Regions from separate parts of the Streptomyces sp. NPDC053079 genome, predicted to be linked through region 3. Evidence: riboswitches for the same ligand, from Rfam matches in the RefSeq annotation. Region 3 holds a riboswitch; each other region holds the start of a gene.
The links. Region 3 has a riboswitch for cobalamin ahead of ACIGXW_RS30515 (CoA-acylating methylmalonate-semialdehyde dehydrogenase). Riboswitches for the same ligand answer to the same signal wherever they lie in the genome.
Positions count from the first base shown of each region.

Region 1: linked by a shared signal. The riboswitch ahead of ACIGXW_RS01780 (HoxN/HupN/NixA family nickel/cobalt transporter) and the one ahead of ACIGXW_RS30515 (CoA-acylating methylmalonate-semialdehyde dehydrogenase) in region 3 are both predicted to bind cobalamin.
Region 2: linked by a shared signal. The riboswitch ahead of ACIGXW_RS00310 (cobalamin biosynthesis protein) and the one ahead of ACIGXW_RS30515 (CoA-acylating methylmalonate-semialdehyde dehydrogenase) in region 3 are both predicted to bind cobalamin.

Region 1 covers NZ_JBITZJ010000001.1:392,827-398,290, forward strand. The annotation lists gene ACIGXW_RS01770 (APC family permease) at 1-1,419, opposite strand, end outside; gene ACIGXW_RS01775 (FAD-dependent monooxygenase) at 1,613-2,833, shown strand; cobalamin riboswitch at 2,795-3,011, shown strand; gene ACIGXW_RS01780 (HoxN/HupN/NixA family nickel/cobalt transporter) at 3,041-4,177, shown strand; gene ACIGXW_RS01785 (hypothetical protein) at 4,205-4,405, opposite strand; gene ACIGXW_RS01790 (HAMP domain-containing sensor histidine kinase) at 4,548-5,464, opposite strand, start outside.
Region 2 covers NZ_JBITZJ010000001.1:52,867-58,330, forward strand. The annotation lists gene ACIGXW_RS00285 (hypothetical protein) at 1-64, opposite strand, end outside; gene ACIGXW_RS00290 (alpha/beta hydrolase) at 176-1,300, opposite strand; gene ACIGXW_RS00295 (class II aldolase/adducin family protein) at 1,346-2,020, opposite strand; gene ACIGXW_RS00300 (anion permease) at 2,133-3,395, shown strand; gene ACIGXW_RS00305 (hypothetical protein) at 3,422-3,652, shown strand; cobalamin riboswitch at 3,830-3,962, shown strand; gene ACIGXW_RS00310 (cobalamin biosynthesis protein) at 4,105-5,121, shown strand; gene ACIGXW_RS00315 (cobyric acid synthase) at 5,118-5,464, shown strand, end outside.
Region 3 covers NZ_JBITZJ010000009.1:131,932-137,395, reverse strand. The annotation lists gene aceA (isocitrate lyase) at 1-883, opposite strand, end outside; gene ACIGXW_RS30520 (short-chain fatty acyl-CoA regulator family protein) at 1,170-2,570, shown strand; cobalamin riboswitch at 2,603-2,789, shown strand; gene ACIGXW_RS30515 (CoA-acylating methylmalonate-semialdehyde dehydrogenase) at 2,951-4,450, shown strand; gene ACIGXW_RS30510 (acyl-CoA dehydrogenase family protein) at 4,447-5,464, shown strand, end outside.

The DNA of each region.
Region 1 (5,464 bases), on a different contig from region 3:
CCAGACCTTCTCGTACTTCGCCCAGAGCACGAAAGCCACACAGCCCGCCGCGACCCAGGCCAGCGACCACTCGATCGGGTGCCGTCCGGGGGAGTTCTCGTCCGCGTAGCCGTAGATGACCAGCCAGCCCGTCAGGGCCACCAGGCTCGGCAGCGGATACAGCCACACCCGGTACGGCCTGCGCAGCCCCGGCTGGCGCCGGCGCAGCACGGTCAGCGCCAGCACCTGGGCCAGGGCCTGCACGATCACCATCACGGCGGTCAGCAGGGAGATGAGCGTCGCCAGATCCGTGTGACGACCGATCAGGAAGCCGACGGCGGTCAGCAGGCCCATCGTCGCCAGCCCCAGCACCGGGAAGCCGTGGCGCGGATGGAGCTTGGCGTACGGGCGGAAGAAGACCTTCTCGCAGGCGGCGTCGTACGGCGCGCGCGAGCCGCCCAGCAGGCCGGTGAAGACCGAGGCGACGGCCGTGACGAGGATCAGCACCGTGACGGTGTTCGCGGCGCCCTTGCCCCAGGCCTCCTCCAGCACGGCGGAGGCGACGGACGAGTGGGCCGTCGAGGCGGGGTCGAGCATCTGCCGCCAGTCGATCACGCCCAGCGTGCCGATCTGCAGCAGGAGGTAGATGCCCATGATGCCGAGGATCGAGTAGACGATCGCGCGCGGCATCGTGCGCCCCGGGTTCTTGATCTCCGCGCCCAGGTAGGCGACGGTGTTGTAGCCCATGTAGTCGTAGATGCCGATGGTCAGGCCCGCGGCGAAGCCGATCCAGAACTGATGGCTGGTCACCTCGAAGGCGTCGCCCGGGTAGGTGAAGGCCCGGTCGGGGCTGAAGTGGGTGAAGGCGGCCACGATGACGAGCGCTACCGAGGCGAGCATGACGCACCACAGCACGGCCGTGATCCGTGCGATGTGGTCGACGCGCCGCCACAGCATCGTGATGATGAGGGCGATGACGGCCAACCCCGTGAGGTCGCCCGCCGTCTGCCCCATGTCCGGCCACAGATAGCCCAGGTACTGCACGAAGCCGATGATCCCCGTGGACATGCCGATGGGGATGAAGAGCATCGCCGTCCAGACGAACAGGAACGGCACCAGCTTGCCCGTCCGGTACTGGAAGGCCTGCCGCAGGTACACGTAGCTGCCGCCGGCTCTGGGCATCGCGGCCCCCAGCTCCGCCCAGATCAGGCCGTCCGCCAGGGCCAGGACCGCGCCGGCGACGAAGCCGATGACGGCCTGCGGCCCGCCGAAGGAGGCCACCATCAGCGGGATCGTCACGAAGGGCCCGATGCCGCACATCTGGCTCATGTTGATGGTCGTGGCCTGGAACAGTCCGATGCGGCGCACGAAACCGTCCCGCTGTCCCGGCACCGCCGCCTTTTCGGGCCCGCGTTCCGCGCCTGTTGCCGAATCCGTCATGGCGTCAGCCCCTTCGCCCCGTGATTAGGTCCACTGCACTCGTACACCGGCCCGCCGGACGCGTCCATCACCTGCGGAGTGTCGGCGACTCTGGTGCCGCGGACGACGGACAGTCAAGATCTGTGCACGAAGCGCATCAACGCATCACCCGAGAAGAGACGCGAGGATGACAGTGCGGGGAGGAAGAGTGGCCGTGGTGGGCGGCAGCATCGCGGGCTGCGCCGCCGCGCTCGCGGCGGCCCGCGCCGGTGCCGACGAGGTCGTGGTCTACGAGCGGACCCCCGGCGGGCTCCAGGACCGGGGCGTGGGCCTCGCCGTCCGCGACGAGCGCTACAGCGAACTGGAGGCGGCCGGCTACGTCGACGCCGCCATGCCCTGGGTGCGGCTGACCACCCGCACCTGGCTCACCCGGGACGGCGGCGACCGCGCCGGCCGCCGGCTGGGGGAGCTGCCGTTCCCGTTCCGCTCGTACAACTGGGGCTCGCTGTGGCGGGAGTTACGGGCCCGCGTCCCCGCGTCCGTCGACTACCGGCGGGGCGCCACCGTCGAGCAGGTCGTCCCCGAGCCCGACGGGGTCGGGGTGCGCCTGGCCGACGGGAGCGAGGAGCGCTTCGACCTGGTCGTCGGCGCGGACGGCTACCGCTCGGCCGTACGGGCGGCCACCCGTGCCGCCACCGCGCCCGTCTACGCCGGCTATCTGGCCTGGCGCGGCACCGTGCCCGCCGACGCGCTGCCGGGCCCGCGCACCGCATGGGCCGAGCACGAGGCGGCGACCGTCACCTTCCCCGGCGGCCACATGATCGCCTACCGCATTCCCGGCGCCCACGGCGTTGGCGCCTTCGCCAACTGGGTCTTCTACACCGCCCCGCCGCCCTCCGCCGCCCCCGCGCTGCGGGAGGCGACGAGCCTGCCGCCAGGCACGGTGACCGACGAGCTGATGGCACACCACGCGGCGGTGGTCGAGCGGCACTTCCCGCCGTACTGGCAGGAGTTCGTCCGCCTCACGCCCAGGGAGCGGACCTCCGTCCAGCCCCTCTACGACCTCGCCGTGCCGCACTACGGCGAGGGCCGGCTCGTCCTCGCCGGCGACGCGGCCGCCGTCACCCGCCCCCACACCGGCAGCGGCGCGGTCAAGGCCCTCCAGGACGCCACGGTGCTGGAACGCGCTCTGCGCTCGGCCACGAGCTGGGACGAGGCGGTACGGGCCTACGACGCCGAGCGCTCGGCCGCGGGCCTGGCCGTCGTCGAGCTCGCCCGCCGGCTGGGCCGGGCACAGGTGGAGGCCACGCCCGACTGGGCGGCCATGGACCAGGGCGCGCTCGAACAGTGGTGGCGCGAGGCGGCCGACGGGGAGCGGGTCTTCGGAGGCCAGGAGTTAAAGTGGCCCGGCCGTGGTGTTCGGGAAGACCGGTGACGGACCCTCGTGGTCCCATTCCGGAGCGGCCCTCGCCACTGTGATCGGGGAGTGACCGTCCCGTTCCGCGCGCCCATGGGCGCGCGGAGCCACTGGCCGCAGCCGGCTGCCGGGAAGGCGGGGGCGGGCGCGAACGGACCCGTAAGCCAGGAGACCGGCCACGGCATCTCGAAATGATCCACGAGGTGCTGGAGCGTTCACCCCACGATGACTGCGTTTCCCGAGTTCCCCGATTCCCCCGCCGGCCCCGCGCCCGCCTTCCGCTGGCGTCGCCAGGACACCCTGCGCACCGCGGGCCTGCTGGCCGTCATAGCCGCCCTGCACGTCGTCGCGTTCGGCGTGCTCTTCCTGATGGTCGTGCCGAACCACTACACCGTCGACTCCAAGGTCTTCGGCGTCGGCCTCGGCGTCACCGCCTACACCCTCGGCATGCGGCACGCCTTCGACGCCGACCACATCGCCGCCATCGACAACACCACCCGCAAGCTGATGGCCGACGGCAAACGCCCGGTCTCCGTCGGCTTCTGGTTCGCCCTCGGCCACTCCAGCGTCGTCGTCCTGATGGCCCTGCTGGTGGCCGGCGGCACCCAGCTGGCCGGGACGCTGATGAACGAGGAGTCCACCACCCACCAGACGCTCGGCGTCATCGGCACGACCGTCTCCGGCGGCTTCCTCTACCTGATCGCCGCCCTCAACCTCGTCGCCCTCGCCGGCATCCTGCGCATCTTCCGCGCCATGCGCGAGGGCCGTTACGACGAGACCGAGCTGGAGAAGCACCTCGACTCGCGCGGCTTCATGAACCGCGTCCTCGGCCGCTTCACCCGCTCCATCACCCGCCCCGGGCAGATGTACCCGCTGGGCTTCCTCTTCGGCCTCGGCTTCGACACGGCCACCGAGGTCACGCTGATGGTCATGGCCGGCAGCGGCGCCGCCGCCGGGCTGCCCTGGTACGCGATCCTGTGCCTGCCGCTGCTGTTCGCCGCCGGCATGAGCCTGTTCGACACGCTCGACGGCACCTTCATGAACTTCGCCTACCAGTGGGCGTTCTCCAACCCCGTCCGCAAGGTCTACTACAACCTCACCATCACCGGGCTGTCCATCGCGGTCGCCTTCCTCATCGGCACCATCGAACTGGTCGGCGTCCTGCACGAGAAGCTCGGCCTCGACGACGCGGTGACCGGCTGGATCGCCGGACTCGACCTGGACAACGTCGGGTTCGTCATCGTCGGGCTGTTCGTGGTGGTGTGGGCCGTCGCGCTCGCCTACTGGCGCCTGGCCAAGGTCGAACAGCGCTGGGCGGCCCGTACGGCCCCGGCCACGCCCGCCGCCGTCACCGACCCGTGAGCCGGGCGCGCCCGGACGGCCGGCGGGTCAGGGGCGCGCACACCCCTTGCCCTCGCACTCCTTGCGCGCGCTGATGACGGGCCGGCCGTTGCCCGCGGACTCCTCCCGCACCACCACCCGGGTCGGCCCGCCGCACGTCAGACATGTCCGTGAGGAGGGGTCCCGCTCCCGGTCGATCGCCGCGGCGATCCTGTGCAAAGGGCCCGCGGCGGTATCGGTGTCGGACATGGGCCATCCCGTTCGCTTCACGGTCGTCGCACTGCCAGAGGGCTGCATCGTGACGCACACCCCCTGATCACGTCAGCGCCTTGGGCTCCGATCACCCTCCACGGGGTGCGGCGGTGTCCGCGCTGACGCCGTCGGCCCGCCCCTAGGGGCGGGCCGCGGGCAGCGTCACCTCGAAGCGGCAGCCGCCCGGGACGTTGCGGACCGTCGCCCGGCCCGCATGCGCCTCGACGATGCCGCGGACGATCGCCAGCCCCAGGCCCGCGCCGCCGTGCCCGTGGGCCTCGGGGGTACGCGCCGCCGAACCGCGCCAGCCCGTGTCGAAGACGCGCGGCAGGTCCTCCTCCGGGATGCCCCCGCACTCGTCGGTGACCGACACCACGACCGTGCCGGCCGCCCGCCGCGCGGCGACCGCCACCGTGCCGTCGGCGGGGGTGCGGCGGATGGCGTTGACGAGGAGGTTCCCCAGGACCCGGGTCATCTCCTTGCCGTCGACCTCGACCGGGACCGCGTCGACCTCCCCGCCCACCAGACGCACGCCGTGCTCGCGCGCCAGCGGCCCGGCGCCGGCCAGCGCGTCGCCGACCAGGTCGTACACCGACATGCGGCTCGGGTGCAGCGGCAGCGCCCCCGCGTGGATGCGCGAGAGCTCGAAGAGATCGCCGACCAGGGCGTTGAGCCGGTCCACCTCGGTGCGGATCTGACGGAAGTAGCGCCCGGGGTCCTCGGCCACGCCGTCCTCCAGCGCCTCCGACATCGCGCGCAGCCCCGCCAGCGGGGTCCGCAGGTCGTGCGAGATCCAGGCGACCAGCTCGCGCCGGGACGCGTCGAGGGCGCGTTCGCGCTCCCGCGACGCCGCGAGCCTGGCACTGGTCGCCGCCAGCTCCCGGCCCAGCTCGGCCAGTTCCGCCGTGGCCCCGCCGTCCGGGGCGGCGAAGCCGCCCTCGTCGAAGGAACGGGCCGCCCGGGTCAGGGCGGCGCTGCGCGCCACCACCCAGCGGCCCAGGAGCAGCGCCGTGGCGAGGGAGACCACGGCGGCCATCGCGCACACCGTCGTCACGA
Region 2 (5,464 bases), on a different contig from region 3:
CGGCGGCGATCGGCTGTCGGGGAACGAGTCTGAGCCGGGAGTCGCGCGGAGTACGGGACGTCACAGGAGCAGTCTTGCCGTTCACGCTCCGAAAACCCAATCGGAACCAACTATCCGGCCGCTGACGACCGGTGGTGGGCCGTCGGGAAGGAGCCGGGTACGGGCTGCGGGCGCCCTACATGAGGGGGACCAGGAAGCGTCGCAGGGCCTCTTCGTAGCCCTGCGGATCGACGTTCCAGGACCCGGCGTGACCGGCTCCGCGCACGGCCCGCAAAGTGATCAGTTCCGGTCGCCCCGCGGCGAGTTCACGGGAGAGGGCCAGGGGCGCGAGGGTGTCGTCGCGGCCGTGCACGAGGAGCGTCGGCATGGGCAGGGCGGCGGGGTCGGCCGCCGCGAGGAGGGCGTGGGGTGCGAGGCCGGTGCGGCCCTCGGTCGCCCGGACCGCAAGCGGAATGAGGGCTGCCGGGACGCGGCGGCCGGCGAGGGCGCGCAGCGCGGCCGGCCAGTCGAGGACCGGGGAGTCCAGGACGAGGCCGCTGACGCGGCTGCTCAGCGCGGAGTTCCGGGCGGCCAGCAGGGCCATGGTGGCGCCGGTGGACCAGCCGTGCAGGACCACCCGGCGGGCGCCGTAGCGCAGCGCGTAGCGGATGGCGGCGTCGAGATCCCGCCATTCACCGGCGCCGAAGTGGCCGATTCCATGGGGCGGCCGGGGTGCGCCGGGGTCGCCGCGGTACGCGATGTCGAGCACGGGCAGCCGCTGGCCGTGCAGGAACGGCATGACGTTCATGGGGTGCTCGCGGGTGGCACCCAGGCCGTGCACGGTGATCACCCAGGTGTCGCGGCCGCCGGGCACGAACCACGCGGGCAGCGGTCCCATCTCGCCGGGGACGTCCACCTCGGCGTGGTCCAGGCCGAGGGCGTCGCGGGGGTTGCCGGCGTGCACCTGCGGGGTGAGCCAGACGCGCTCGCCGGGGCGCAGGGCGCCCCGGGTGACGCGGTCCAGGCGGCGGATCACCCGGTCGTGCGGGTGCGAGACGTCCGCGATGACGGGCCCGACGACGGCGTGCACACCCCGCCCCGCGAGCCCGTAGGTGCCCGGGAGCAGGGCGGCGGGGGTACGGCCGAGGGTGACGGTGGCGCCGGTGACGTCGTGGAGGGCGAGCCGGGGCTCGCCGGGCGGCGGACGGCCGGGGTCCGCCTTCAGGGCAGCGTCACCGGCGTACCGCCCGGCCGCCACCGCGGCCGCCCCGGCACCGATCAGCGTGGTGGCGGCCGCGGCCGCCACTGTGCGCAGCACCATCGCCTTCCAGTGTGGGCGCGCCCGGCGGGCGCGGCCAGTGGGGGATCAGCCGCGCTGTCCGTAGCCCCGCAGCTTGGCGGCCGCCTCGTCCAGGAGCCCGGGGCCGAGCAGCGAGGGGGTGTGGCCGGGGACGGCGGCGGCGGTGAGCCAGACCCGGCACATCCACTCCAGCTGTGCGGTGCGGTCGTAGGCCTGGTCGAGGGTGGCGCCGTAGGTGAGGGTGCCGTGGTTCTGCAGGAGGCAGCCGGTGCGGCCGTCGAGGGCCCGCAGCATGTGGGCGGCCAGCTCCTCCGTGCCGTAGAGGGCGTAGGGGGCGACGCGGACCGGCCCGCCGAGGGCGGCGGCCATGTAGTGGATCAGCGGCACCTCGGTGACGAGCGTGGAGACGGCCGTGGCGTGCACGGCGTGGGTGTGCACGATCGCGGCGGCGTCGGTGGAGCGGTAGACGGCCAGGTGCATCGGCAGCTCGCTGGTGGGCGCGAGGTCGCCCAGGACCTGACGGCCGTCGAGGTCCACGCCGACCGCGTCGCCGGGGCCCAGCCGGTCGTAGGGGACGCCGGTGGGAGTGACAAGGACCACGTCGCCGACGCGCGCGGAGACGTTGCCGGACGTGCCCACCACGAGCCCGTCGGCGGTGGTGCGGCGGGCGGTGGCCACGACCTGGGCCCAGATGCGCGGTATGTCGTCCCGCGCGGCCCCCGCCTGTTCGAACTCCCTCATCGGTCTTCGCCTCCGGTTCGCGTCATCGACCTGCCCGTCCCAGTTCACCTTCCGTTCACCCAGGGTCCCTACGGTCGCCGCGTACTGACCATCGAGCTGATTGCCTGGGTGAATGGAAAACATCACGCTTCTCATCGGGATCGTGATCGTCACGGCCTTGGTGTTCGACTTTACGAACGGCTTCCACGACACGGCCAACGCCATGGCCACCACCATCTCCACCGGGGCCCTCAAGCCCAAGGTCGCGGTGGCCATGTCGGCCGTGCTCAATCTCGTCGGCGCGTTCCTGTCCGTGGAGGTCGCGGCGACGATCTCCAAGGGCATCGTCGACGAATCAGGCATCCGGCCGGAGATCATCTTCGCCGGCCTGGTCGGCGCGATCGTCTGGAACCTGCTCACCTGGCTCGCGGGCCTGCCCTCCAGCTCCTCGCACGCGCTGTTCGGCGGCCTGATCGGCGCGACCATCGCCTCGGTGGGCACCGACGCCGTCCACGGTGACGCCGTCGTCATGAAGGTCCTCATCCCCGCCGTCGTCGCCCCGGTCGTGGCCGGCCTGGCGACCGTGCTGGCGACCCGGATGACCTACCGCCTGGCGCGCAACACCGACCCCGAGGCCAGCGCCAAGGGCTACCGCGCCGGCCAGATCGCCTCGGCCGCCCTGGTCTCCCTCGCCCACGGCACCAACGACGCGCAGAAGACCATGGGCGTCATCACCCTCGCGCTGATCTCCGGCGGCGCCCTCGGCGCGGACGCCGACCCGCCGATGTGGGTCATCGCCTCCGCCGGTATCGCCATCGCGCTCGGCACCTACCTCGGCGGCTGGCGCATCATCCGCACCCTCGGCAAGGGCCTGGCCGACATCCAGCCGCCGCAGGGCTTCGCCGCCCAGACCGGCGCCGCCGTCACCATCCTGGCCTCCTCCCACATCGGCTTCGCGCTCTCCACCACCCAGGTCTGCTCCGGCGCCGTCATGGGCGCGGGGCTCGGCCGCAAGGGCGGCGTGGTCCGCTGGTCCACCGCCGGCCGCATGGTCGCCGCCTGGGGCCTGACCCTCCCGGCCGCCGGCCTCGTCGGCGCCGGCGCCGCGCTCCTGGCCGACCAGGGCGACTGGGGCGTCGCCGCGGTCGCCGTCCTGGCCCTGGCCGCCTGCGGCGCCATCTGGGTGGCCTCGCGCCGCAAGCCGGTCACGCACGACAACGTCAACGACCTCAACGAGCCGCAGGGCGTCTCCGTCCCGGCCGAGCCCGTCGGCGTGGTCACCGCGGCCCTCCAGGCCGTCGCCCCGCCGCCGGCCGGCCCGGTCGCCGGCCCCACCGCCGCCCCGGCAGCCGCCCCGGCCGCCACTCCCGCCCCTGCCCCCGCGACGGCCGGCTGACCGCCGGGCAACGGAGGAGAACCACCATGAACATCGACTGGGCAGCACTCGGCCAGGTCTTCGGCGTCAGCCTCGTGGCCACCCTCGGCCTCGTGGCCGTCTTCACCCTCGGCATCGTGGGCACGTCCCGCAAGGCCGCCACCGCCGCCACCGCCCCGGCGGCCGGCCCGAGCTCGGTGGCGCGCACCGGCGCGTACACCTGCTTCGCGCTGTGCGCGGCCGCCGTGGGATACGGCATCTACCTGATCGTCGCCTGACGCGACCGCAGCACATCCCGCGCACGAAGCGCCGGTCCGGCACCCGCCGGACCGGCGCTTCGCCGTTGCCCGCGTCGCCCGCCGCCCCACCCGTGACCGGCAGCCTCACCGCAGGTCAGGGTGAGTTGACTGCCCTTCCCGGGCCGTGGTGGACTTCCGGAGCCAAACGGCGACAGCAGAGGAAGCCGGTGCGAATCCGGCGCGGTCCCGCCACTGTCACCGGGGAGTGTCCCCCCGATTCCAGGGCCACGGTCCGCGGTCCGCGGACCGGAAGGCCGGGGGCGACGCCGATCCGGGAGCCAGGAGACTCTGGTCGCCGGTCACGTCGAGCCAGGGCGCGGACCCTGAGTGAGGACACATCGCCATGCCCGGCTGCCGTCGCCCCCTGCCCTTCGCGCCCCCTGTGCCCCCGGTGCGCCGCCCCCGCCACGGTGTGACGGCGGCCTGATCCGATGCGCCCGACGCGCAGTGATCACACGCCCGGGAACCTGACCGGGGACATCACCGGGAACCTGACCGGGAAGCATCTCGCCTTCGTCTGCGGCGCCGCGCTCGGCTTCGCCTGCGACCTCGTGGTGGGCGACCCGCGCCGCGGCCACCCCGTCGCCGCGTTCGGCCGCGCCGCGCAGGCCGTCGAGGAGCGCCTGTGGCGCGACCACCGCGGCTACGGCACCCTGCACGCGCTGCTGTGCGCGGGCGGCACGGCGGCCGCCGCCGGGCTGCTGGCCCGTACCGCGCGCCGCTCCCCCGCCGCCGGCGCCGCGCTGACCGCCGCCGCGACCTGGGCCGTGCTCGGCGGTACGACCCTGGGCCGCGAGGCACGGGCGGTCGGCGGAGCCCTGGAGGCCGGCGACATCGAGGTCGCCCGGGAACGGCTGCCGCACCTGTGCGGCCGCGACCCGCAGGCGCTGGACGGGCAGCAGATCGCCCGGGCCGTCGTCGAATCCGTCGCCGAGAACACCTCCGACGCCGTCGTGGGCGCCCTCGTCTGGGGAGCCCTCGCCGGGGTGCCCGGCCTGGTGGGCTTCCGCGCGGTCAACACCCTCGACGCCATGGTCGGCCACAAGTCGCCGCGCCACCGGCGGTTCGGCTGGGCCTCGGCCCGCCTCGACGACGTCGTCGGCTGGCCCGGCGCCCGCCTCACCGCCGCCCTCGCCGTCCTCGCCGGTCCCGACCCGCGCGGCGCCTGGCGCGTGGCCCGGCGCGACGCCGCCCGCCACCCCAGCCCCAACGCCGGCCCGGTCGAGGCCGCCTTCGCCGGCGCCCTCGGGGTCCGCCTGGGCGGCACCCTCGCCTACGCCGGCCGCGTCGAACACCGCCCCGTCCTGGGCGCGGAGAACCGGCCCGTGGCCGTGGCGGACATCGAACGCGCGGTGCGGCTCTCGCGCCGGGTATCGCTGCTGGCCCTGGGGACCGCCGTGGTGGGCAGGCTCTCCCTCGCACATTTCGCCAGAAGGAGGAATCGGTGACAGCCGACAGGAGCGGGCCCGCACGCCCGCCGGGCGGGGGCCTGCTGGTGGCCGGGACCACCTCGGACGCGGGCAAGAGCGTGGTGACGGCCGGCATCTGCCGCTGGCTGGTCCGCAAGGGCGTCAAGGTCGCGCCGTTCAAGGCGCAGAACATGTCGCTCAACTCCTTCGTCACGCGCGAGGGAGCGGAGATAGGGCGCGCCCAGGCCATGCAGGCCGCGGCCGCCCGCGTCGAGCCGAGCGCTCTGATGAACCCCGTGCTGCTCAAGCCCGGCGGTGACCGGAGCAGCCAGGTCGTGCTCATGGGCAAGCCGGTCGGCGAGCTCAGCGCCCGCGGCTACCA
Region 3 (5,464 bases):
ACTCCCGTGCCTGGGCCAGGTCCGGGGTTCCGGTCTCCACCCAGATGAGGTCGGCGTAGGGGGCGTAGGCCAGGCCGCGGGCGATGACGGGGGCCATGCCGTTCTCGACCCGGTAGAAGCCCTCGGCGGTGCGCTCCCCGGTGGCGAAGCGGGCGTCGCGCTCGTCGACGTCGCTGGTCAGCAGGTTCGCGGCGAGCGCGTCGGTGCGGGCCACGATGACGGTGGGGACGTCCGCGATGTCGGCGGCGAGGCGGGCCGCGTTGAGGGTGCGGATGTGCTGGGCGGTGGGGACGAGGACCTTGCCGCCGAGGTGGCCGCACTTCTTCTCGGAGGCGAGCTGGTCCTCGTAGTGGATGCCGGCCGCACCGGCGGCGATCATCGCCTTGGTCAGTTCGAAGGCGTTGAGCGGCCCGCCGAAGCCGGCCTCGGCGTCGGCGACGATGGGCGCGAGCCAGTCGATGCCGTCCCGGGCGCCCTCGACTGTGGCGATCTGGTCGGCGCGCAACAGTGCGTTGTTGATCCTGCGGACCACCTGCGGCACGGAGTTGACCGGGTACAGGCTCTGGTCGGGGTAGGTGTGGCCGGCCTGGTTGGCGTCGGCGGCCACCTGCCAGCCGGAGAGGTAGATGGCCTGGAGGCCGGCCCGGACCTGCTGGACGGCCTGGCCGCCGGTGAGCGCGCCGAGGGCGTGGATGTAGTCGCGTTCGTGCAGTTGGCGCCAGAGCCGTTCGGCGCCGCGCCGGGCCAGGGTGTGCTCCTCGCGGACGCTGCCCGACAGCCGGATCACGTCCTGTGCACCGTAGGTGCGCTCGACGCCCTTCCAGCGGGGGTCCGTCGCCCACCGGTCCGCCAGTGCTTCCGCCGCCGTCTGTGCCTGCGCCATGACCGTCTCCCGGGTTCGCTGAGATCACACGGTTCTTGTGAAGGATGCGTGGGGTTGTCACTGAGTGACGTGCCGCCGATGCGGCGCCGCCGCCCTTCCGGGCGCGTGAAGCGGTGAGCAGTGCGCCCGGAGGGGCGGTGGGCCGCACTACGACTCTGGCAGTGGCACTCAGTGCCATCAACCGTGGAAGATTGCCAAGTTCTGCGCATCTTCCGGCCCGGTTCTGCGAATCTTGCCAACACACCCGTCAGATCAAGGACGTCGGGCACGGAGCAGGGGGAGAGCGGTGGGCAAGACATACGCGGGGGCGCGGCTGCGGCGGTTGCGCGAGGAGCGGCGGCTCAGTCAGGCGGAGCTGGCGCGCGTCCTGGCGATCTCCCCCAGCTACCTCAATCAGATGGAGCACGATTCCCGGCCGCTGACCGTGCCGGTGCTGCTGCGGCTGACCGAGGCCTTCGGCGTCGACCCGGGGTTCTTCTCGGAGCGCGACACCAGCAGACTCGTGGCCGACCTGCGCGAGGTGCTCGCCACCGAGGTCGACGCCGCCCGGGTCTCCCCCTCCGACCTCGCGGAACTGGCCTCGCGCATGCCGGCCGTGGCCTCGGTCCTGCTCGACCTCGGCCGCCGCGGCCACGCCCTGGCCGAGCGGCTGGCCGAAGCCGCGGAGGCCCGCGGTCACGAGGACGTGGCCCTGCCGCGCTCCCCGCACGAGGAGATACGGGAGTTCTTCTACCGGCGGCAGAACTACCTCCACGAGGCCGATCTCGCGGCCGAGGACCTGGCCCACACCCTGGGCGTGCGGCCGGGCGAGGTGGTGCGGACGCTCTCCGCGCGCCTGACCGAGCGGCACGGGGTGCGGCTGGCGGCGGACTGCGACCGGCTGCACCACTACGACCCGGTCACCCGCGTCCTGCACCTGTCCAACCGGCTGCGCCCCGGCCAGCAGGCCTTCCGCATGGCCACCCAGCTGGCGCTGCTGGAGTTCGGCGACCGGCTGTCCGCGCTGGCGTCGGAGGACTACGCGGAGGGCTCGGCCAGTTGGTCGCTCGCCAGGATCGGCATCGCCAACTACTTCGCCGCCGCGCTGATCCTGCCGTACCGCGCCTTCCACACGGCCGCGGAGGAGGTCCGTTACGACATCGAGCGGCTCACCGACCGCTTCGGCCTCGGCTACGAGACCGTCTGCCACCGCCTCAGCACCCTCCAGCGGCCGCGGCTGCGCGGTGTGCCGTTCTCCTTCGTCCGCGTGGACCGCGCCGGCAACATGTCCAAGCGCCAGTCCGCCACCGGCTTCCACTTCTCCCGAGCGGGCGGCACCTGCCCCTTGTGGAACGTGTACGAGGCGTTCGCCGCCCCGGGCCGGATCCACGTCCAGATCGCCGCCATGCCGGACGGACAGCGCTACCTGTGGACCGCCCGCGCCGTCACCCGGCACCGCGGGGGCTGGGGCGAGCCGGGCAAGACGTTCGCCATCGGCCTCGGCTGCGAAGTGCGCCACGCCTCCCGGCTCGTCTACTCCGACGGGCTCGACCTCGCCAACACCTCCGCGGCCACCCCGATCGGCATGGGCTGCCGGATCTGCGAACGCCTGGACTGCCCGCAGCGCGCGGTGCCGCCGCTGGGCCGGCCGCTGGCGATCGACGAGAACAGCAGCACGTTCGTGCCGTACCCGGTGGCGGACAAGTGATCACGCTGGGGTGGACTTACTAGGACGTCCAACTATATGTTCGCGACCAAGGCCCGCGGTGTCAGGGAAGCCGGTGTGATTCCGGCACGGTCCCGCCACTGTGACCGGGGAGTGAGCCGTCGACAGCACGCCACTGACGAGATGTGCCATGCGTCGGGAAGGCTGGCGGCGCGCGGTGATCCGGGAGTCAGGATACCGGCCGCGGGTGTTCCGTGTTGTCCACGAGGATGGAGCAGACACGCATGGCACCGGTCCGTACTCACGACCCTGGTGATCCGGCGGAGCGCGCGCTCATGTCCGCGCACGCGTAGCTCTTCGCAGAGCCACGAAGCCCCATGCCCATCCCCGGATCTCACCTGACCTGACGAGAGCAGGCTTCCATGGTCCGTGAACTGACACATTTCATCGGCGGCAAGCACACCCCCGGAACGTCGGGGCTCTTCACCGACGTGTACGACCCCAACACCGGCGCCGTACAGGCCCGGGTGCCCCTGGCCGGGCGCGAGGACACCGCGTCCGCGATCGCGGACGCCGCCGCCGCGCAACCGGAGTGGGGCGAGTGGAATCCGCAGCGCCGCGCCCGCGTCCTGCTGCGGTTCCTCCAACTCGTCGAGGGCGAACGGGAGTCGCTGGCCCGCCTGCTGTCCCGCGAGCACGGCAAGACCGTCGCCGACGCCCACGGCGACCTCCAGCGCGGCCTGGAAGTGGTCGAGTTCGCCGCCGGCATCCCGCACCTGCTCAAGGGCGAGTTCACCGACAACGCCGGCACCGGCATCGACGTCCACTCACTGCGCTCCCCGCTGGGCGTCACGGCCGGCATCACCCCCTTCAACTTCCCCGCGATGATCCCCCTGTGGAAGGCCGCACCGGCCATCGCCTGCGGAAACGCCTTCGTCCTCAAGCCGTCCGAACGGGCCCCGTCCGTACCGCTGCGCCTCGCGGAGCTCTTCCTCGAGGCCGGCCTCCCGCCGGGGATCCTGAACGTGGTCAACGGCGGCAAGGAGTCCGCCGAGACCCTGCTGACGGACCCCCGGGTGCAGGCCGTCGGCTTCGTCGGCTCCACCTCCGTCGCCGCGCACGTCTACGCCACGGCCGCCGCGCACGGCAAGCGCGCCCAGTGCTTCGGCGGCGCCAAGAACCACATGATCGTGATGCCGGACGCCGACCTCGACCAGGCCGTCGACGCGCTGGTCGGCGCCGGGTACGGCTCGGCGGGCGAGCGCTGCATGGCCATCTCCGTGGCCGTGCCCGTCGGGGAGGAGACGGCCGACGCGCTGGTCGCACGCCTCAAGGAACGCATCGGGAACTTGCGGATCGGACGCTCGGACGACCCGGAGGCCGACTTCGGCCCGCTGGTGAGCCGTGACGCCCTGGAGCGCGTACGCCGCTACGTCGGCATCGGCGCCACCGAGGGCGCCGAACTCGTCGTCGACGGCCGGGGCTTCGTCCTGCCCGGCCACGAGGGCGGCTTCTTCGCCGGCGCCACCCTCTTCGACCGTGTCACCCCCGCCATGCGGATCTACCGCGAGGAAATCTTCGGCCCGGTGCTGTGCGTCGCCCGCGCCGCCGACTACGAGGCGGCCCTGCGGCTGCCGAGCGAGCACCCGTACGGGAACGGGGTGGCGATCTTCACCCGGGACGGGGACACCGCCCGGGACTTCACCCGGCGGGTGACCACGGGAATGGTCGGCGTCAACGTGCCCATTCCGGTACCCGTCGCCTACCACACCTTCGGCGGCTGGAAGCGGTCCGGATTCGGCGACCTCAACCAGCACGGCCCGGACGCCGTCCGCTTCTACACCCGCACCAAGACCGTCACCTCGCGCTGGCCCTCCGGGGTCAAGGAAGGCGCGAGCTTCACCATCCCGACGATGGGGTGAGCGCGGTGACGACCACTCTCACCACGGACCAGCTCGCCCTGGCCGAGGTCACCCTCGACTTCGCCCAGGAGCACCTGGCCCCGCACGCCGTCGGCTGGGACCGCGACAAGCACTTCCCGCTCGACGTCCTGCGCAAGGCCGCGGAACTCGGCCTCGGCGGCGTCTACGTCCGCGAGGAGCACGCCGGCTCCGGCCTCACCCGCGGCGACGGCGTCCTGGTCTTCGAGGCACTGGCCACCGGCTGCCCCTCCATCGCGGGCTACCTCTCCATCCACAACATGGTCGCCTGGATGCTCGACCGGTACGGCGACGCGGCCCAGCGCGGCCGCTGGCTGCCCGGGCTCTGCGGCATGCAGGCGCTGGGCAGCTACTGCCTGACGGAGCCGGGCGCCGGCTCGGACGCCGCCGCCCTGCGCACCCGCGCGCGGCGGGACGGCGACGGCTACGTCCTCACAGGCGTCAAGCAGTTCATCTCCGGGGCGGGCGCGGCCGACGTCTACGTCGTCATGGCCCGCACGGGCGAGGGCGGCGCGGACGGCGTCTCCGCCTTCGTCGTCGAACGCGACGACCCCGGGCTCTCGTTCGGCCCGAACGAACGGAAGATGGGCTGGAACGCCCAGCCCACCCGCCAGGTGATCCTCGACGGGGTCCGCGTCCCGGCCGGCCGCCGGCTCGGCGCCGAGGGCGACGGCTTCCGCATCGCGATGAACGGCCTGAACGGAGGCCGCCTCGGCATCGCCGCCTGCTCCCTGGGCGGCGCCCAGAGCGCCCTGGACCGCAGCCTGGCCCATCTCGCCGACCGCGAGGCGTTCGGCATGCGGCTGCTCGACGCACAGGCCCTGCAGTTCCGCCTCGCCGACATGGCCACCGAACTGGCCGCGGCCAGGGCACTGGTCCGGCAGGCGGCGGACGCCCTGGACCGCGGCACCCCGCAGGCCCCGCAGCTGTGCGCGATGGCCAAGCGGTTCGCCACCGACACCGGCTACTCCGTCGCCGACCGCGCCCTGCAGCTGC